4 regions of the Streptomyces sp. NPDC005774 genome follow, and region 4 is predicted to be linked to each of the others. Evidence: riboswitches for the same ligand, from Rfam matches in the RefSeq annotation. Region 4 holds a riboswitch; each other region holds the start of a gene.
The links. Region 4 has a riboswitch for cyclic di-AMP ahead of ACFYQA_RS30425 (transglycosylase family protein). Riboswitches for the same ligand answer to the same signal wherever they lie in the genome.
Positions count from the first base shown of each region.

Region 1: it holds a riboswitch for cyclic di-AMP, as region 4 does, so the genes downstream of both, ACFYQA_RS00505 (transglycosylase SLT domain-containing protein) here and ACFYQA_RS30425 (transglycosylase family protein) in region 4, are expected to answer to the same signal.
Region 2: it holds a riboswitch for cyclic di-AMP, as region 4 does, so the genes downstream of both, ACFYQA_RS02180 (M23 family metallopeptidase) here and ACFYQA_RS30425 (transglycosylase family protein) in region 4, are expected to answer to the same signal.
Region 3: it holds a riboswitch for cyclic di-AMP, as region 4 does, so the genes downstream of both, ACFYQA_RS28945 (peptidoglycan DD-metalloendopeptidase family protein) here and ACFYQA_RS30425 (transglycosylase family protein) in region 4, are expected to answer to the same signal.

Region 1 covers NZ_JBIAIV010000001.1:101,853-106,931, reverse strand. Annotated here, with positions in the region: gene ACFYQA_RS00515 (outer membrane lipoprotein carrier protein LolA) at 1-280, opposite strand, end outside; gene ACFYQA_RS00510 (polyprenyl synthetase family protein) at 589-1,599, opposite strand; cyclic di-AMP (ydaO/yuaA leader) riboswitch at 2,238-2,405, shown strand; gene ACFYQA_RS00505 (transglycosylase SLT domain-containing protein) at 2,411-2,899, shown strand; gene ACFYQA_RS00500 (HAD family hydrolase) at 2,946-3,815, opposite strand; gene ACFYQA_RS00495 (GNAT family N-acetyltransferase) at 4,064-5,079, shown strand, end outside.
Region 2 covers NZ_JBIAIV010000002.1:17,219-22,297, forward strand. Annotated here, with positions in the region: gene ACFYQA_RS02175 (PrsW family intramembrane metalloprotease) at 1-66, shown strand, start outside; gene ACFYQA_RS02180 (M23 family metallopeptidase) at 164-1,201, opposite strand; cyclic di-AMP (ydaO/yuaA leader) riboswitch at 1,213-1,370, opposite strand; tRNA gene ACFYQA_RS02185 (tRNA-Met) at 1,738-1,811, opposite strand; gene ACFYQA_RS02190 (dihydrofolate reductase family protein) at 1,877-3,010, opposite strand; gene ACFYQA_RS02195 (cation:proton antiporter) at 3,500-4,891, shown strand; gene ACFYQA_RS02200 (response regulator) at 4,899-5,079, opposite strand, start outside.
Region 3 covers NZ_JBIAIV010000041.1:3,092-8,170, reverse strand. Annotated here, with positions in the region: gene ACFYQA_RS28955 (MBL fold metallo-hydrolase) at 1-881, opposite strand, end outside; gene ACFYQA_RS28950 (SGNH/GDSL hydrolase family protein) at 1,336-2,121, opposite strand; gene ACFYQA_RS28945 (peptidoglycan DD-metalloendopeptidase family protein) at 2,433-3,407, opposite strand; cyclic di-AMP (ydaO/yuaA leader) riboswitch at 3,412-3,574, opposite strand; gene ACFYQA_RS28940 (tyrosine-protein phosphatase) at 4,080-4,877, shown strand; gene ACFYQA_RS28935 (DUF6126 family protein) at 4,953-5,075, opposite strand; gene ACFYQA_RS28930 (helix-turn-helix domain-containing protein) at 5,072-5,079, opposite strand, start outside.
Region 4 covers NZ_JBIAIV010000045.1:26,792-31,870, forward strand. Annotated here, with positions in the region: gene eno (phosphopyruvate hydratase) at 1-670, opposite strand, end outside; gene ACFYQA_RS30425 (transglycosylase family protein) at 1,042-1,803, opposite strand; cyclic di-AMP (ydaO/yuaA leader) riboswitch at 1,808-1,976, opposite strand; gene ACFYQA_RS30430 (transglycosylase family protein) at 2,288-3,241, opposite strand; gene ACFYQA_RS30435 (cytochrome P450) at 3,569-4,855, opposite strand; gene ACFYQA_RS30440 (nucleoside triphosphate pyrophosphohydrolase) at 4,938-5,079, opposite strand, start outside.

The DNA of each region.
Region 1 (5,079 bases), on a different contig from region 4:
GGCCGCCGAGGTCCGGCAGTCCGAGGTCAGTGGTGATCTTCACGGTGCCGGAGAGCTGCTCGACATCCGACTGGGCGATCTTCTCGATCAGCTGCGCTGCGGTGATCTTCGGCAGGTCCGGGTCGCCGGAGTCGGCGAGCGCGGGGACGAGCCCGATGGTCGCGGCCGCCACTCCCATCACCGTGACCGGGACGATGTACCGCGCGGCCCTGCTCCGGCGTGCGCCCGGCTCGCCGGCCTCACGAGCGGTCGTCGTGTCGTCGGATTCGTACGGTGCCATGTGTGCCCTACCTCCGTGGTCGGCGGCGGCCTGCGTCTCGTGTCGCTCGCACCAGTCACACCCTGAGCCGCCATTCTCACCCGAATCGGTGAGGAGTGGTGATGTCCGTCGTGTTCCATCTGACCAAACCAGACGGGCAGATGCGTCAGACCCCGGACTCAACTCCGTGTACTGCTGCGGTATGACACGGGGCGATGTTCCGCCTCCCGACCAGTAGGGGTCGGGGGGAACTGCGGTAAGGGCCGGCGACGACCGATGCGGGTCGATGGCGGGGGAACCCGAAGCGGCGGACAGGGACGGCAGGCGGGTCAGCCTGCCCGGTGCACCACCGCGTCGCACAGCTCGACCAGGGCCGTCTTCGACTCGCACTCCGGCAACGGAGCCAGCGTCGAGCGCGCCTCTTCCGCATAGCGCACGGTGTCCCGGCGGGCCTGCTCCAGCGCGGGGTGGGCGCGCAGCAGCCGCAGCGCCTCGGCGTGCCGGTCGTCGTCGGTGAGGTCGGAGTCCAGCAACTCGCACAGGGCGATGTCCTCGGCCAGTCCCAGCCGGGCCGTCCGCTCGCGCAGCCGCAGCACGGGCAGGGTCGGGATGCCCTCGCGCAGGTCGGTGCCCGGGGTCTTGCCGGACTCGTGGGAGTCGGAGGCGATGTCCAGTACGTCGTCGGCGAACTGGAAGGCGACCCCGAGGCGCTCGCCGTACTGGGTCAGCACGTCCACGACGGTGTCGTCGGCCCCGGCCATCATGGCGCCGAACCGGCAGGAGACGGCGACCAGCGAGCCGGTCTTTCCGCTGAGGACGTCCAGGTAGTGGTCGACCGGGTCCCGGCCGTCCTGCGGCCCCGCGGTCTCCAGGATCTGACCGGTGACCAGTCGCTCGAACGCCTCGGCCTGCACCCGTACGGCCTCCGGTCCGAGGTCGGCCAGGATGTGCGAGGCGCGGGCGAAGAGGAAGTCACCGGTGAGGACGGCGACGGAGTTACCCCAACGGGTGTTGGCGCTGGGCACCCCACGCCGTACGGCGGCGGCGTCCATCACGTCGTCGTGGTACAGCGTGGCCAGGTGGGTCAGCTCCACGACCACGGCGGACGGCACGACGCCGGGCGCGTAGGGATCGCCGAACTGGGCGGAGAGCATCACGAGCAGCGGCCGGAACCGCTTGCCCCCGGCCCGCACCAGGTGCTGGGCGGCCTCCGTGATGAAGGGCACCTCACTCTTGGTGGCCTCGAGCAGCCCCTCCTCGACAGCCGTCATCCCGGCCTGGACATCGGCTTCCAGAGCCTGGTCCCGCACGCTCAGCCCGAACGGCCCGACGACGGTCACGAGAGGTCTCCTGTCTGCTGGTGTCCACTGGCGCTTAGACGTCTTGCACAGTCTGTCGATAGGTCGCTGACATCACTCGAGTCAGCGTATCCGGTCATGTTTCGATCACCGCCAGCACCCACATTCCCCAGACTCACCTGCGCACGCGTGCACGGCGTCTCACGGCACCCTCCGATATCGGATCACAACCAGATCGTTTCTGATCAGTTGGTAACAAAGGATATTCCTCGCCTTTCGGGCGTGACGACCCACCCTCGGGACGCACCCCGAACCACGATCCGAACCATGATCCGACACGCGATCCAGCACGCGGTCCGACACCCGGACCATCCTGCCCGCCCAGGCGCACGATTTGCCGCAATTGCCAAGTAAATCCCTCCTGGTGGCAAATGCGAACGCGCCGTGCGGCCAGTGAAGTGAGTCACGCACCCCCCGGCACACCCACCCCTCACACCCGTCGGCGATTCCCCTTGCCCCGAAAGCGAGTTGACTCTTGGCATCCGCAAAGGGCCAAGTGCCGCAAACGCCCGGATACAAGATCAAACAGCGTGATCCGTGACGGTTGCACTTGTTTCCGACAAGTGCACTCGCATACGTTCCCGGCCTGTCGGGCGGACGCCGAATCCTGCCACCGCCCGCGCCACCCATCGATGAACTCACGCACGGCAGGAGCGGGGGACCCAGGTAAGCCGCCGGACCGGTTCGCACCCGGAACGGCTCGGGGTGAAGCCATGCCCGCAGGGGCACGGCCGGGCACTCTCCCGCCCGAACCCGACAGCTCACCTCGCAGGCGTAGGAGAGGAACACAGACATGACCGCATCCGGTTCGCCCCGCCGCTTCGGCCGCTCCCGCCTCGTCCGCTCCCTCGCCGTCGCCGGCGTCGTGGCAGTCGCCCTCCCGCTGTTCGGCGCCACCGCCGCCTCCGCCGCCACGCCCGCCGCTGCCGCGACGTCCGGCGCCGGCTCCGTGACCGCGTACCCGGACAACCTCGACGGCTGGATCCGCGAGTCGCTGTCCGTCATGGCACAGCACGGCATCCCCGGCAGCTACGACTCCATCCACCGCAACATCCTGCGCGAGTCGTCCGGCAACCCGCAGGCCATCAACCTGTGGGACTCCAACGCCGTGGCCGGCACCCCGTCGAAGGGCCTGCTCCAGGTCATCGACCCGACCTTCCAGGCCTACCACGTGCCCGGCACGACCTTCGACCCGTTCGACCCGGTCGCGAACATCACGGCGGCCTGCAACTACGCGGCGGACCGCTACGGCTCCATCGACAACGTCTTCGGCGCCTACTGAGACACCCGGGCCCATCGGGACGCCGGAACACCGACGGCACCGAGGCCTACCGGGACACCCTCCCGGACCAGGGGCGGGGCAGCACGTGCGGGTGCACGTGCGGCTCCGTTCCGCCGAACAACCGCTCGAGGACGACGGCCACGCCGTCGTCCTCGTTCGACGTGGTGACCTCGTCGGCCACCGCCTTGAGCTCGGGGTGCGCGTTGGCCATGGCGACTCCGTGGGCCGCCCAGTCGAACATCGGGATGTCGTTGGGCATGTCGCCGAAGGCGACGGTCCGCCCGGCTTCCAGCCCCAGGTGCTCGGCGGCCAGCGCGAGACCGGTCGCCTTGGTCACACCGCACGGCTGGAGTTCCACGGTGCCCGGACCCGACATGGTGACCGTGGCCAGCGAGCCGACCACCGAACGGGCCGTCGCCGCCAACTCGTCGTCGGTCAGGTGGGGATGGCGCAGCAGCACCTTGCTGATCGGCCGGACCCACAGATCGTCCCGCCGTTCGACCCGCACGGCGGGCAGCGTCGGGTGCGGCATCAGATAGCCCGGTTCGATCAGGGTGAGTCCGTCCACCCCGTCCTGGTCGACCGCGGCGTACAGCTCCCCGACCTCGGCCTCGATCTTCCCCAGTGCGGTCTCCGCCAGTTCCCGGTCCAGGGTGACCGACCACAGCAGCCGGTCCGTACCGGCCTCGTACACCTGCGCGCCCTGTCCGCACACCGCGAGCCCGGTGGCCCCCAGGTCGTCCAGGAGCGGCCGCACTCTGGGCGCCGGGCGCCCCGTCACCACGAGGTGCCGGGCACCGGCCCGCGCCGCCAGCGCCAGCGCGGCGAGGGAGCGGTCGGAGAGGGTGTCGTCGCCGCGCAGCAGCGTCCCGTCCAGGTCGGTGGCGATGAGCGAGCAATCGGTGGGTGCGGCCATGATCAGAGAATACGGATACCGCACCCGCCCGACTCACCACGCCCGAGCCCACCCGGCCCGGTTCACCCGGCCCGGCCCGCTCCACCCGGCCCGCTCCACCAGAGGCGCGGGTGCCCGAGGCGCGGGTGCCCCGGGCGCCATCTGCGGCCTCTGCACCACTTGGCAACAACATGCTCCGCTACCTACCGCCCTCGTGGTCTTGGGCGGTACCTTCCAAGTGTCCAGGGGGGACTTGATCGGGGGGTCAGGTGAGCAGTGGACGCACGCGTGTGCTGAGGCTCGAGGAGCTCGGCGAGGGAGAGCGGGAACGGTGGCGCGAGCTGCGCGCCGCGACGGAGGCGCCGCGCAGCCCTTTCATGGAACCGGAGTTCGCCACCGCCGTGTCGCGGGTGCGGCCGCAGGCCCGGGTCGCGGTGCTGTACGAGGGGGCGTCCGCCGAGCCGGCCGGATTTCTGCCGTACGAGCGGGGTGCGTTGGGGCAGGGCCGGGCGATCGGGCTCGGCGTCTCGGACTGCCAGGGCGCCGTCCTGAGGCCGGGTCTGGCGCCGGCGACCGATGAACTGCTGCGTGCCTGTTCGGTGTCGAGCTTCGCCTTCGACAACCTGGAGGCGGACCAGGCCCTGTTCGTCCCGCACGCGGCCGAGGAGCACGCCACCTTCGTCATCGACGTGGAGAAGGGGTACGAGACCTACGAGACCGTGCTGCGCGCCCAGTCGCCGAAGTTCCTGAAGACCACCCTGGCCAAGGAGCGCCGGCTCGGCCGGCAGGCCGGACCGGTGCGGTTCGTGTTCGACGAACGCGACCCGGCCGCGCTCCGCGCGCTCATCGGGTGGAAGTCGGCGCAGTACCGCAGGACCGGGCGCCGCGACCGGTTCGCGCAGGAGTGGATCACCCGGCTCGTGGGCCATCTGGCCGGGACCCGGGCTCCGGAGTGCACGGGCACGCTGTCCGTCCTGTACGCCGGGGACCGTCCCGTGGCCGCCCACTTCGGCCTGCGCTCGGCCTCGGTGCTGGCCTGCTGGTTCCCGGCGTACGAACCGGAGTTCGCGAAGTTCTCGCCGGGACTCGTGCTGCATCTGCGGATGGCCGAGGCGGCGGCCGGCGAGGGCATCGGCCTGCTCGACATGGGCCGCGGCCCGGCCGAGTACAAGGACTCCCTGAAGACGGGCGAACGCGCCGTCTACGAAGGGGAGGCGACGCGTCCGGGCCTGGGCGCCGCACTTCAGTTGCTGCGCCGCGAGCCCGCCCGCCGCGCGCACGGCTT
Region 2 (5,079 bases), on a different contig from region 4:
TGTCCCGCGCACCCCGGGTACCCGGCGTCCGGGCCGAATCCGTACGTGTACCCGTACCGCCCCTGAAACGCCGGACCGGCAGTCCTGACGTCGGGGGGTCGTCGTCGGGACTGCCGGGGCTGTGGCTGCGAGAGCACGCGGGAACCGGCCGGGGGCCGGTGTCTCAGACGGTGAGGCCCTTCGACTGCAGCCAGGCCAGCGGATCGATGCCCGAGCCGGAGCCACCGGTGTGCACCTCCAGGTGGAGGTGGGCGCCGGTGGAGTTGCCGGTGGAGCCGACACGGCCGATCACATCGCCGGTGTTGACCTGCTGGCCGACGCTGACGTTGATGGAGGACTGGTGGGCGTACCAGACCTCGGTGCCGTCGTCGAGGGTCAGCACGGTCTTGTAGCCGTAGGAGCCGTCCCAGCCGGCGGAGGTGATCGTGCCGGTGTGGACCGCCTTGATCAGCGTGCCCGTGGGGGCGGCGAAGTCCAGACCGGTGTGCTGGCCGGAGGACCAGTAGGCGCCGGCCTGACCGAAGGTCGAGGAGATGGTGTACGAGGAGGTGGGCAGCGCGTACTGCGTGGCCAGCTTGGCAAGACGCTCGGCCTCGGCCTTCTTCTCGGCCTCCTCCTCCGCCTTCTCCTTGGCGGCGGCGGCCTTCTCCTCCGCATCCTTCTTCGCGGCGGCGGCCTGCTCCTTGGCCTCCTTCTCCGCCTTGGCGACGGCTTCGGCGGCGGCCTTGTCCTCGGCCTGGCTCTGCTGCTGCTCGACCTGGGCCATGATCCGGGCGCGCAGCACCTCGCCGGCGTCGGAGGTGCTGCCGCCCTGCTCGGCCTCGTCGGCGACCGTGCCGATGCTGCTGAGCGGGGTGGCGGAGCCCTGGGGGGTTTCCTCGTCGGAGATGAGGGAACCGACAGAGGGAAGGTCCGGCATCGAGATCGAGACCGGCGGCTTGCCGGTCTGGGCGCTGGCCATGCCGCCACCGGCGACAGCGGCTATGACACCGACGCCCAGGACGGTGGAGCTACGGGCGAGGCCTCCACCGCGCTGCTTGCCGACGCGATGCCGGCCGCGCACGGGAGGAAGGGACTCCGCGGTGGGGTTCCACTCCTCGAAGGGGCCCTCGTCGGTGCGGATGCTGCCGTAGCCGAAGGTCTCGCTGTCGCGCTGGCTCGGCATGAAGGGGGCCTCAGGAGCAGGCCGGTTTGACGCCACGTGGGCGCACTCCTTTCCTTCCTTCTCGCCTACCGGGTTAGCTGACGGGTTCGGAGCAGGAAGGTCTCCTACGCGCGTATACCGCCCGTGTCTCCACGGGGGCATCCGCACGATTCACCCCAAGGTGTTGGTTCCCCGGTTCCCTTGCGGGATTCGGCGCGTGCGCACGGAGCCGACTCGTGTGACGGCTGGGACGACCGCGCTGCGTTATCGAACGTTAATAGACGGAGGGCTCGTATTCCAAGCCGTTCCTCTTGATCGTTAACGATTCCGCACAGACTTAAGCGCCACGACCACCTCAAAACGGGCGAGTTGACTTCCCCTCATTCGTCACACTGGACCTGACGACACGTCAGTCGTTATGCGCAGCGCGGTGGCCCGATCACCTGGCGTGACATCGGTGCGGAAGGGCTGCCCGGGGGACGCGTTCTCGAAACCTCCGCCGGAAGACCCGGAAGACGGGTCCTGGGCCGAGAAGGGGGAACGGGAACGACCGAGGGCCGGAACCCTTTCGGATTCCGGCCCTCGACCTTCAGTAGCGGGGACAGGATTTGAACCTGCGACCTCTGGGTTATGAGCCCAGCGAGCTACCGAGCTGCTCCACCCCGCGCCGTTGTGTAACCAGCATACGGCATCCGCGGGGCACTCCGCACACACATGCCCGCCGCCCCTCCGTCACCGGCCGGTCAGATGGCCGTTCGGCGCCTCGGCGGCCTCCTTGTGCTCCGGCAGAACGACGACCGTGGCACCCTCCGCGGCCAGCACGCCACTGCCGTCGGCGCCCGCCACGAAGGTGTCCGGCTCCCGCCAGGCGGTGACCACCCGCCGTACCCCCGCGTCCAGGATCAGCCGGGCGCAGGGCTCCGGACGGGATGCGCGGCGGGCACAGGGTTCCAGGCTGGAGTACACGGTGGCGGTCGCGAGCCGCGGGTCCGCGGGGTCGATCCTGGCGAGGGCGGCCTCCTCGGCGTGCACCGTCGGGTCGCCGGCCTCGCGGGAGTGGCCGCGCGCCAGTTCGGTGCCGTCGGCCGCCACGACCACCGCGCCCACACTGAACGCCGTCTCCGAGGGCGGGCACCGGTCCGCCAGTTCACAGGCGAGGGCCAGCCAGTGGTGGTCGGCGGCCACCGGGAGCGGGCCGGTGCCGGGGGCGGTGGGCTCGTAGCGCATGAGGACGACGTCGCCGATGGGGCGGGTCTCCGACAGCCGCAGCCGGCCGCCCTGGTAGGTGCCGGGGCCGAAGAGGCGGGCGGCGTCCGGGTCCCCGACGAAGAGCGGGGCGAGGACCAGCTGGAGCTCGTCTGCGAGGCCCTGGGTGAGGAGCTGGGTGTGGATCAGACCGCCGCCCTCGACCATGAGCCGCCGGACGCCGTACGCGTCGTACAGGTGCGTCAGGAGCCGCCGCCAGTCGAGTTCGGCACCGAGCGGCACGATGTCGGCGGCGATGCCGTGCGCGCGGGCGCGTTCGGCACCCTTGTCACTCGTGTAGAGGACCTTCGCGCCGCCGGTGTGCCAGAACCGCGCCGCCGGGTCCAGGTCGCCCGAGCCGCTGACGGTGACCTTCAGCGGGTATGCGGGGCGGCCCTCGGCGACCCGGGCGGCACGCCGCTCGGGCGCGTTGACCAGCAGCCGGGGGTTGTCGGCGCGGATCGTGCCGGCGCCGATCAGGATCGCGTCGACCGACGCCCGTACCTCGTCGACCCGGTCGAAGTCCTCCGGACCGGACAGCAGCAGCCGTTCGGGGCCGGTGTCGTCGAGATACCCGTCGAGCGAGACGGCGGCGGACAGCAGGACGTACGGGTGGGGCATCGACGGCGCTCCTGACAGGGACGGCGGGCAGGACAGGGCTGGACTGGACTGAGCTGGGCCGGACTGGGCCGGACTGGGCCGGCGCAGAGAGTCTTGCACCCGGTGTGTCCCCGCGCGGAGGGAAGCCGTACGGTGTGCCACCGCCACGTGGCGCGAAACCGTACGGCGCGAACCGTACGGCGTGGAAACGCGGTGACTCGCCGAGTCCGACAACCGGCCCGCGATGAGGACCTTCCCCCCATGCCCCGTGGGTGTCGTCCGCCATCCCGTTTGGTGGCGTCACGGATGGCGAGTGCCGGGGGTCGGATGTGAGCGTTGAGAAACCCCCGGGCCACGGTCCCGGGACGCACAGGCCGTAACCCCTCGGGACCCGTGGGTGTACCGGCCGCAGCCCCGTATGGCGGAGAACCCCCACCAACACGAAGAAGCATTCCCCACTCGGGTCAGTCGATCATTTCCCCCTCCGTCCCCGTGCTGTGGTGGTGACCCGTGGGACATGCCGACACCCTGCTCGCCATGGGCGGCGCGTTCCTCGCCGCGGCGTTCCTGGCCCGTCTCGGCAGCCGGATCGGGCTGCCGACGATCCCGCTGTTCATGCTCGCCGGCATACTGCTCGGCCCGCACACGCCCGGCCTGGTCCTGGTCGAGGACGCGCACGACTTCTCGATGCTGTCGGCACTCGGTCTCGTCCTGCTGCTCTTCTACCTCGGCCTGGAGTTCCACCTCGACGACCTGAGACGGGGCGGCAAACAGCTCCTCAGCGCCGGTGGCATCTACCTGGCGCTCAACGTCGGCGCGGGGCTGGGATTCGGGTTCGCCCTCGGCTGGGGAGCGCGGGAGGCCCTGGTGCTCGCCGGGGTGCTCGGCATCTCGTCCTCCGCGATCGTCACGAAGATCCTCATCGAGCTGGGCCACATCAGCCGGCCCGAGACCCGCCTCATCCTCGGTGTCACCGTCGTCGAGGACATCTTCCTCGCGCTGTACCTCGCCGCGCTGCAGCCCGTCCTCAGCGGCGCCCAGGGGCTCGGAGACATGGAGCTCCAGGCGTCCAAGGCGTTCGGCTTCCTGATGGTGCTCGCCATCGCCGCCCGCTACGGAACCCGGCTGTTCGGCCGGATCATGGCCGTACGCGACAACGAGCTGCTGGTCGTCACCTTCCTCGGGACCGCGATCTTCGTCGCGGGTGTCTCCGAGGTGCTCGGGGTCGTCGACGCCATCGGTGCGTTCATGGTCGGTCTGATCGTGGCCGGTACCCCCGCGGCGCCCCGGATCCGCACTCTGGTGCATCCCCTGCGGGACGCCTTCGCCGCGATCTTCTTCTTCGCCTTCGGGCTGGCCATCGACCCGGGGGACATCGCCTCCGTCGCCGGTCCGGTGGCCGTCGCGGTGGCGCTCACCCTCGCGATGAACCTGATCGCGGGCCTTCTGGTGGCCCGCCTGTACCGGTACGGCGCCGACATCGCCACCACGCTCGTCTCCCGCGGCGAGTTCGCGCTGATTATGGCCGCCATGGCCACCGGCGCGGGGCTCGACGACCGGCTCACACCGTTCATCGCCGGATACGTCCTCGTCCTCGCCGTACTCGGTCCGGTGCTCGCCAAGCAGTCCCACCTGCTCGCGCGCGCCCTGCGCGCCGTCCAGGCCCGGCTGCCCGACCGAGGCTCGTCCCGGGACACCGGAACCGACCCGGACACCGGCCCTTCATCCGGCACGGGGCTCCCCCCGGACCTGGACGCGGGGCCCGACGGAAGCCTGGATGCCGGACCCGTGCCCGACCGGGAGCCCGCCGAAGCCGAGCGCCAGCCGCACAGGGCGGGCACCGAACGCATGGGGACCGGTCATCGACCGTACGGGAAACGGCACTCGGTCAGGGTTCGGTGAGAGCCCGTCAGGGTTCGATCAGCCCCACCCGGATGGCGTACCGGGTGAGTTCCAGCCGGTCCTTCAGGTCGAGCTTGGCCAGCAGGTTCGCGCGGTGGCGCTCCACGGTCTTGGGGCTGATGACGAGGAGGTCGGCGATCTGCTGCGAGGTGTTCCCCTCGGCGACCAGCTTGAGGATCTCCTCCTCG
Region 3 (5,079 bases), on a different contig from region 4:
GGTCCCGGAATCGGGTCCGGCTGCCCCTTGGGCCAGAAGTCCGAGTACGCGCCGATCTGGATCATCGTCGCGTCGAAGGGGCCGTGGGCGGTGCCGATGTCCTTGAAACCGTCGAAGTAGCCGGTGTCGCCACTGTGGTAGACGCGGTGCTCCTCGCCCGCGACGACCCATGAGGCCCACAGGGTGTGCTGGGTGTTGCGCAGGCCCCGGCCGCAGAAGTGGCGGGCCGGGGTGGCGGTGAGGGTGAGTCCGCCGACCCCGGTCGTCTCGTGCCAGTCCAGTTCGCGCAGCCGGTCGGCGGACACGCCCCAGTGCTCGAGATGGGCACCCACGCCGAGCGGCACGGCGAACAGCGTGTCCGTGCCGGCGAGCGCCTTGATGGTGGGCAGGTCCAGATGGTCGTAGTGGTCGTGCGAGATCACGACGACGTCGACCGGACCGAGCGCGGCCAGCGGCAGGGGTGCCGGGTGCAGCCGCTTCGGACCGGCGAAGGGGAACGGGGAGCAGCGCTCGCCCCACACGGGGTCGAACAGCACCCGTCGCCCGTCGATCTCCACGAGCACGCTGGAGTGGCCCATCCAGGTCAGGCGCAGTCCGGAGACAGGCGGGCGGGCCAGGTCGGCAAGGGTGGTGGCGTGCACCGGCAGGGCGCCGTGCGGGGCACGGCGGGACCGGGTGTCCTTGTCGAAGTAGGTCTTCGCAAGGTCCCGGGACGAGCCCGGGGGCCGGAGCCGAGTGGGGCCTTTGGGGTTCTGGAACACGCCGTCCCGGTAGTGCGGGGACCTGCGGATACGCGCCATGCGCTCACCGGTGGGGTCCGCGCCGAAGGCCGCGGGCCGTAGCGCACGGAGCCCGGAGCTCTGGGAACGGGTACCGGCCACAATGCCTCCAAACGGAGTCAGTCAGATATTCCATTATGTGTGGCCGGCCCGGCCTCGAGACGCCTCACCGACCGGAAAGCGCCCCGGAGCCGTGCCCGTGCCCCTCGCTTCTCGGCGAAGGAAAAGCCGGTGGCCGTCCTCTTCGCCCACGCGCCCGAGGCCGATCCCGCGCGGCTGCGCAAGCCGCGCGGTGGTACGCCCCCACGGGATGGCGGCTGTGGATCGAGAGGTGGGCGACGACGCTCACCCCGCTCGTCGGGGGCGTGGCCGTGAGCGAGTTCCGGTGTCCAAAGCCCGCCGGCCCAGGAAGCCGGGGCCGGAACAGGAAGAGCCGTCCGGGCGGGCCCGCTGTACTCGGGAACACGGACGCCCCGGGCGCGGGACCGTGCCCGCGCGCGCTCCCTTCCCCGCTCTCCCCGCCTCGTCCCCTCCCACCCGCGTCATGCCCCCCGCGTCATGCCACCGAGGCGATGCGCTCCTTGATGTCGTCCGGGGACAGCGCGCCCTTCGCCGTCACGTGGTCCCCCGACGACTCCCCGCGCAGCCTGCGCCCCATCCACGGCACCAGGTACTCGCGCGCCCAGTGGACGTTGTCCCGCCGGACGTCGAGGCTGCCGCGCGGCGGCAGCGGGGGCCAGGCCTGCTCCGGGTCGGCCGGGACGTCCAGGCCGAGAGCCTGTCCCGCGCGGAGCGCCACGCGTGTGTGCCCCTCGGGCGACAGGTGCAGCCGGTCGGTGTCCCAGGCCCTGCGGTCCTGGATGCTCCTGAGGGACCAGAGGTCGAGCACCGGACAGCCGTACCGGTCGGCGACGGCCCGCACATGCCCGTTGTAGGTGGCGATCTTGCCGCGCAGATGCCTGAGCAGGGGTACGCCACGGGTGTCGAACCCGGTCGTCACCAGAACCGTGCCGGAGACCGCCGTGAGCGCGGCGATCGCCCGCTCGAAACGCTCGGCCACCTCGTCCGGGTCGCTGCCGGGGCGCAGGATGTCGTTGCCGCCCGCACAGAAAGAAACCAGTGCGGGGGCCAGTTCGACGGCCCGCGGAAGCTGGTCGGCCATGATCTGGTCGAGCAGTTTTCCGCGCACCGCGAGATTTGCGTACCGGAAGTCGCCTTCGGGACGCCGGTCGGCGAGAAGCACCGCAAATCGGTCGGCCCAGCCGACGAATGCCCCGCCGGGGCCGGGGTCACCGACGCCCTCGGTGAAGCTGTCCCCCACCGCCACGTACGACCCGATCACTGCCTTGCTGTCATTCTTCGAATCGTCTGCCACACCCGGACATGATTCACCTTCGAATGTGACCTACGCGACCGTAGGAAGGCATTGACGGGCGGTGAGATAAGCCACTCGCGAAGTGTGGGCCAATTCGGAATAGCCCTCCGCGCGGGGACGTTGAGCGGCGAGCAACGTGACGCACGGAACATCCCCGGCGCTCCCGGAACTCCACCCCGCCGAATCCGCCGAGCCCACCGAACGCGCCAACGCGCCGAAGGCCGGACCCGGGGATCGGGGGTCCGGCCTTCGGCGCGTCAGGCAGGTTGCCTCGGGGGTCAGCCGATGGAGACGCCCTTGCCGCGGAGGTAGGAGACCGGGTCCAGGTCCGAGCCGTAGTCCGGCGTGGCGCGGATCTCGAAGTGCAGGTGCGGGCCGGTCGAGTTGCCGGTGGAGCCCGAGAGGCCGACCTGCTGGCCACCGCTCACGGCCTGGCCGGCCGAGACGGACAGCGAGGACAGGTGGGCGTACTGGGCGTAGCGGCCGTCGTTCAGCTTGATGACGACCTGGTTGCCGTACGAGCCGGCCCAGCCGGCGGAGACGACGGTGCCCGCGCCCACGGCCTTCAGGGAGGTGCCGGTCGGAATGGCGAAGTCGACACCGGTGTGGTAGCCGCTGGACCACATGCTGCCGGCCACCTTGTAGGCGGTGCCGAGACCGCTGCCGGGTACCGGCGAGCTGTAGCCGGAGGCGGTCGCGGCCTGGTTCGCGGTCGTCGAGCCGGAGGAGGACTTCGGCGCGGACTGCTCGGAGGCCTCGCCGGCCGTCGACGAATTCGAGGCGGAGGACGGAGCCGAGGGAGCGGCCGGAGCGGACGAAGAGGGCGCCTCGGAAGAGGAGGACTTCTTCGGCGCGCCGGTCGCGGCGGCCTTGCCGTCGACCGAGAGCTTCAGACCGGGGTGGATGAGCGACGGGTCGTCGCCCACGGTCTCGCGGTTGTCGGAGTAGAGCTGCTTCCAGCCGCCGTCGACGTTCTCGGACTCGGCGATCTTCGCCAGGTAGTCGCCGCCCTTCACGATGTACGTGCGGGTGTCGCCGTTCCTGTCGCCGTCGACCTTCACGCCGTCAGACGTCTTGCCGGCGACGGAATACGACTGGACGGCCTTTTCCGGGGCGGCCTGCGGAGTGGCGGCGTTCGCTCCCGTGGCACCGAGAAGCGGCAGGGCGAGTACGGCGCCACCGGTTCCGGCGACGGCGATGGAACGGGTGAGACGCGAAACGCTGGGACGACGGTGCTTACCCTTTGCGGGCATGACGAATTCCTCTCCGGCGCCTACGAGGTGAGCTGTCGGGTGCGGGCTGGAGATGCCCGGCCGCGTCGAAAACGCGACTTGACCCCAAGCCGTTCCGGAGACCGGAACAGGCAGTCGTACCTGTGGGTCCCCCGCTCCTGCCATACGCGGATCAGAGTGTGAAGGCTCCGGACAGCGGCAGGATTAGGCGTCCGTCCGGATCGATGGCGAACGTAGGCGACCGAGACGCAAAGGGACAAGCCCGATCTTCCGAGCGAAGGCGTTGTTTAGTGATCCATTGACCTGAAAACCGTCACTCGGAGTCGCCCCGAATTTTCGGCACCCCCCGAATCCCCTTGCGCAATACTGGAATTACGTGAACATGGCGACAACGCATCGTCACCTCTATGACGATGCTCACCACCCCATCCCCATCTCCCCGCCTATCGGAGCAAATTACGACTAAACCCCCCAAACGGACAGAACGACCCAATAAGGTAAATATGGATGGCTCGACCGGTCGGCCGCGGGTCCGGCGCGGATCCGTCCACGCCGGCGGCTCCACCGGGACAGTCCCGTCTCCACTCCGACGGCCCCGTCACCAACTCATTGCCCCTGTCAGGCATGTCGTATCGTCGGGTGACACCCGCCGACGCCGCCGCGTCGGCGGCGCAGAGTGGGAGAGGGGCCCCCGTGACGCAGCAGATCCCGTCGACCGAACCCGAGCTCACCGGGGTGCGCAATTTCCGTGATGTGGGAGGCCTGCCGACCGTCGACGGCCACCGGGTGCGGCACGGGGTGCTGTTCCGCAGCGGCCATCTCGCGCACGCCACCGAGGAGGACGCCGCCTTCCTGTCCTCCCTGGGACTGCACACCGTCTTCGACTTCCGTAACGCGGCCGACCACAAGCTGGACGGGCGGGACATCGAACTGCCCGGCGTGCGCAATGTGAATCTGCCGCTGAGCGACCCGGCCGACGGCGCCGAGTTCTGGAGGATGGTCCGCGACGGGGACCTGGACCAGCTCCGCTCGGTCCTCGCCGGCGACAAGGGGGCGAAGCGGATGATCGCCTCGTACCGCGTGACGGTGAGGCAACGCACCGCCGAGCACTCCCGGGTGCTGCTCTCGCTCGCCGAGGAGTGTGTGCCCGCGCTGATGCACTGCGCGGCGGGCAAGGACCGCGCGGGTCTGTCGGTGGCGGTGACACTGCTCGCGCTGGGCGTGGAACGGGACGCGATCTTCGACGACTACCTGAAGTCCAGCGCCGCGCACCGCCGCTACAAGGTGCGCCGCAGCGGCACCCCCGCCTCGGCCTACTCCCCCGAGGTCATGGAGCTGCTCGACCCCCTGTTCGACGCCCGCGCCGAGTATCTGTCGGCCGCGCTGGAGACGATCGAGGAGACCTGGGGCGGCGTGGACCCCTACCTCGAGCAGGCACTCGGACTCACCCCCGAGAACCGGGAGCGGCTGCGCGAGCGCATGCTGGACTGAGTGATCCCCCGGTCGAGCGGACGCTCGACCGGGGGATCACGGAGTCGCTCGGCTCCTGCCGTGTCCGTCCGGGGACTACTGCTTCGCGCCCAGCTCGAACAGCAGATAGATGAAGCCCGCGAAGAGGTGCCCCACCACCACGTAGACGAACAGCCTCACCCACAGGGCGCGGGGAAACTTCTCCTCCAGGTCTTTCATGACA
Region 4 (5,079 bases):
CGAGGATGAGGTCGAGTGCCTCGCGGTTGGAGCCGAGGTTCGGGGCGAAGCCGCCCTCGTCGCCGAGGCCGGTGGCCAGGCCCTTGCTCTTCAGGACCTTCTTCAGCGTGTGGTAGACCTCGGTGCCCCACCGCAGCGCCTCGGAGAAGGACTCCGCGCCGATCGGGGCGATCATGAACTCCTGGATGTCCACATTGGAGTCCGCGTGCGAACCGCCGTTGAGGATGTTCATCATCGGCACCGGCAGCAGGTGCGCGTTGGGGCCGCCCAGGTAGCGGAAGAGGGGCAGGTCGCTGGCCTCGGAGGCGGCGTGGGCGACGGCCAGGGAGACGCCGAGGATGGCGTTGGCGCCGAGGGAGCCCTTGTTCTCGGTGGCGTCCAGGTCGAACATCGCCTGGTCGATCAGGCGCTGCTCGGTGGCGTCGTAACCGACGAGCTCCGGGCCGATCTGCTCGATGACGGCCAGGACGGCCTTCTCGACACCCTTGCCGTGGTAACGGTCGGGGTCGCCGTCGCGGAGTTCGACGGCCTCGAAGGCGCCGGTGGAGGCGCCGGACGGGACGGCGGCACGACCCGTGCTGCCGTCGTCGAGGCCGACCTCGACCTCGACCGTGGGATTGCCTCGGGAGTCCAGGATTTCCCGGGCTACGACGACGTCGATGGACGGCACGAGCATCTCCTTCATGGATGTGACGTGGTTCAGCGGGGCCACGGGGCCCTGCGGACCCGAGCCTATCCGGCTCGGGGCGATCGGCCATCCGGTCGGCCGCTTCGCGGACAGAACCGAGAGTAAATTGTTTCCGAACGGAACAAAGGCGGTATCGGAAAACCGGGAGACGGAAAACCGCGAGACGGGGGGCGGGAGGCCGGGAGACGGGGGCGGGAGGCCGGGAGACGGGAGACGGGAGGCCGAGTCCAGCACCGCGTACGGACCGGATCCAGCACCTGATACGGAAAAGCCCCGCCCCGGCGCGTACGGGGGATACGCGCCGGGGCGGGGCAAGGACCCCGTGGGGGCGGGGCGGGACGTGCGGCCGCGCCTTACTTCAGGTGCAGCTGCTGACCCGGGTAGATGAGGTCGGCGTCCTCGACGATGTCGTCGTTCAGCTTGAACAGCTTGTCCCAGCCGCCCTTGACGTCGTGCTCCGAGGCGATCGAGCTGAGGGTGTCGCCCTTGACGACCTTGTACTCGCCGTCGCCCTTCTCGACCTTCTCGCCGGTCGGGGTGGTGACGGTCTTCTTGGCGGCCGGACGCTCGTCGGAGCGGGAGGCCTTCTGCTCGGCGGAACGCTCGGGGGCGGCCTCGGTGCTCCGCTCCTGGGACTCCTGCTTCGGAGCCTCCTGCTTCGGAGCCTCCTGCGAGGAGCCGCTGCTCTGGCGGCCGGAGCTCTGGTTGCCCGATCCCTCGGCGGAGCCGCCACCGCTGTGGGCGGCGTTGGACAGGCCCTTGCCGCAGACCGGCCAGGCACCCTTGCCCTGGCCCGCGAGGACCTTCTCGGCGATCTCTATCTGCTGGGCCTTGCTGGCCTGGTCGGCGGTGCCGGCGTGCGCCGTGCCGCCGTAGCCGGCCCAGGTGGAGGCGGAGAACTGCAGACCGCCGTAGTAACCGTTGCCGGTGTTGATCGACCAGTTGCCGCCGGACTCGCACTGGGCGACGGCGTTCCACTCGGAGGCGGTTGCGGCGGAAGCATTGCCGGCCGCCATCAGCGGGGCGGCGACAGCGGCACCGGTGACGCCGGCGACGGCGATGACACGGGTGGCCTTGGACGGACGGCGGTGCTTGCCCTTGCCGGAAAACAGCATGGTTGGATCCCCTCACCGACGCCTACGAGGTGAGCTGTCGGGTTCGGGCCGGTTGAGTTGCCCGGCCGCGTCCCTCCCGGGACGCGACTTCACCCCAAGCCGCATCCGGCTTTCTCCACCGGATCCGGCGCCTACCTTGGGTCCCCCGCTCCTGCCTACGGCGCATGACGCGACGACTGTTCCCGTGCTGCCACTGGCAGGATTCGGCGTGGTGGCGGCCGGGGCCCGCGATGGCGAGCGGTCACGACCGTAGACACGGGATCGGCGGATTATCAAAGACGATCAGGGCTTCTGAGACCTATCTCTCATCGCCTTTAAATCGGACATTCGTCGCGAAACGTGACCCTCAATTGGCTTTGTCGGCGCGCTTTTTCGCGCGCCGACCCACCTGCCGCCCCGTCACCGGCCGACCGGCGCACGCCCGCCGCCCGGCCGGGAGAGGCCTGCGCGCCCGACTGCCGACCGGATGTCAGCCGTTGTCCGATTAGGACCCGAACCCGAGCGCCTGACCGGGAAGGATGAGGTTCGGGACGGCCGCGCCCACGACCTCGCCCCCTTCGCCGTACTGGGCGAGCCATCCACCGCCGAAAGCGGGGGAATCGGAGTCGGCCGAGGAACCGCTGCCGGAGTTCGTGCCGGAGCCGCCCGACGGGGACGAGCCGTCAAGACCGCGCGCGAAGCCGAGGCCGCCGCGCGAGGCGTGCCGGCCGGAGGATCCGGCGTCGCGGTCCTCCCGCACCTCTTCCTCGGCGCTGGCGCCGCGGTGACGGCCGCCGCCGGAGTCCTCGCCGTCGACCGATGCCGAAGCGCCACCCTCCTGCCCCGACTTGTCGGATTTCTCACCCTTGACGGGGGTAGAGGCGGAGGGAGAGGTGGAAGCGTCGGGCTCGGCCGATCCGTCCGCACCCTCTTCCTTCTCCTTGCCGTCCGCGGCGCCCTTGGCGTCCTTCGCGTCCGACGAGGAGTCGGAGGACTGGGACGGCGACGGAGTGGCGGACCTTCCGGGACCGGACTTGTCCGTCGAGTCGCCCTGCGTACCGGTGTCGACGTCGGGCACGGACAAGTCCTGGCCCAGGCCCCCCAGCAGCCCGCAGGCCCTCCACGCGCCGACACCCTGGTCGGCGAGGATCTTCTCGGCCACCGCTATCTGCTGGCCGCGGCTGGCCTGGTCGGCGCTGGTCGCGTAGTCGAGGCCGCCGTACTTCTCCCAGTCCCCCTGGGCCAACTGCAGGCCACCGTAGTAACCGTTGCCGGAGTTCTGGCTCCAAGAGCCACCGGACTCGCACTCGGCGACCCTGTCCCAGGTCGAGCCGTCGGCCGCGCTGGCCGCGCCGGCGCCGAGGAGGGGGATCGCGATGGCCGAGCCGGTCACTCCGGCCGCGACGAGGAGAGCCGGAGCCTGGCGGGGGCGACGGTGACGACCGTTCCCGGAGAGCATGCGGAGACCTTTCGCAGACAACGGTTGCTCGCACGGCGGTTCGAGCTGTGGTGCCGCAAGAACGAGACGCCGTGCTTGATGGGTGAACGTATCGGCAGTCGAACGTCTGTCACAAGTTCATGCCGCGCAGATCACATAAAGATCACAGAGGTGAGCGAGTGTCATCTTCACGCTGGTCCCGCCGGGGTTCGACGGACCGTGTCCACAACGGACCTGACGGTCACTTGCCCGAGGACGAAAGGCAGCCGGAGGCCGGCCCGGGGCGGACTCGGCGGCCATCCGGGGCATTTCGGAATGCGTGCCGAGCACGGCGCTCTGTAGGCGACATCACGTCGGCAGCGCGGTGAATCGCACCGGCAGTGTGCGCAGTCCGCGCATGATGAGACCGCCGCGCCAGCGCAGTTCGGCCGGTTCCGCGGCGAGTTCGAGGTCCGGCAGACGGGTCAGCAGCGTGGCGAGCGCGGTCTGGCCCTCCAGGCGGGCCAGGGGAGCGCCGAGGCAGTAGTGGATGCCGTGGCCGTATCCCAGATGCTGGTTGTCGCGCCGTGCGAGGTCGAGCGTGTCGGGGTCGGTGAACCGCTCCGGGTCCCGGTCCGCGGCGGCCAGGACGACGAGGACCGGGTCGCCGACCGAGATGTGCTGCCCGCCGAGGGTGAGCGCCTCGGTGGCGAACCGCCAGGTGGCCAGCTCCACGGGACCGTCGTAGCGCAGGAGTTCCTCCACTCCGGTCTCCAGCAGTCCGCGTTCCCCGGCGGCGAGGGACGTCTGCAGGCGCTCGCGCTGCTCGGGGTGGGTGAGGAGGGCGTAGGCGCCGTTGCCGATGAGGTTGACGGTGGTCTCGAAGCCCGCGAACAGCAGGATGAACGCCATGGCGGCGGCCTCGTTCTCGGTGAGGTGCTCACCGTGGTCGGAGGCACGGATCAGACCGGAGATGAGGTCCTCGCCGGGGGCGGGTTCGGCGGGCAGGGCCTCGCGCTTGCGGTGGATCAGATCGGCCAGGTAGGCGCGCATCTTCTTCACCGACCGGGCGACGCCGCCTCTGGGACCGCCTTGATGCCGGATCATCATGGCCGCCCAGTCGCGGAAGTCGTCCTGGTCCTCCCGGGGTACGCCGAGCAGGTCGCAGATGGCGTAGATGGGGAGAGGGAAGGCGAAATCGTGGATGAGGTCGGCGGAGCCGCTGTCCGCGAACCGGTCGATGAGCCCGTCGGTGAGCTCCTGCACCCGGGGCGCGAACTCGGCGACCCGGCGCGGTGTGAACGCCTTGCTGACCAGCCGGCGCAGCCGGGTGTGGTCCGGCGGATCGATGTTGAGCAGATGCGACATCAGCTCGGCCTTGCGCTCGCCGGGGATACCGGTCCTGCCCTTGGCATGGGCGGGCTCGTCGTGGTGCGCCGGGTTCTTGGAGAGGCGGGGGTCGGCGAGCGTCAGCTTGGCGTCGGCGTACCGGGTGACCAGCCAGGCCTCCACCCCGCTGGGCAGCCGCGTCCGGTGCACGGGCGCGTGCTCCCTCAGCCAGGCGTACGCGGGATAGGGGTCACTCGCGAACTCCCAGGTGAAGAGTTCGGGGGCGCCGTTCTCGGGCTGGGACTGGGACTGGTGCTGGTCGGTCACCGCTCGACCGTATCCGGCGGCACCCGGGGAGGTACGCCCTGCTCCCCGCGACGGGTGCCTGGCCGCACGCGGGCGGGCGCGTCTACTCCCCCACGCCCTCCGCGGCCCGTATCGCGTCCCGGTAGACCCGGGCGGCCGCGCGCAGCGCCGTCTCCGGGTCGGCGCCCTCCGCCTCGGCCCGCACCGCGAGGCCGAGCAGTTCGTAGCCGATGCCCTCCGCCCGG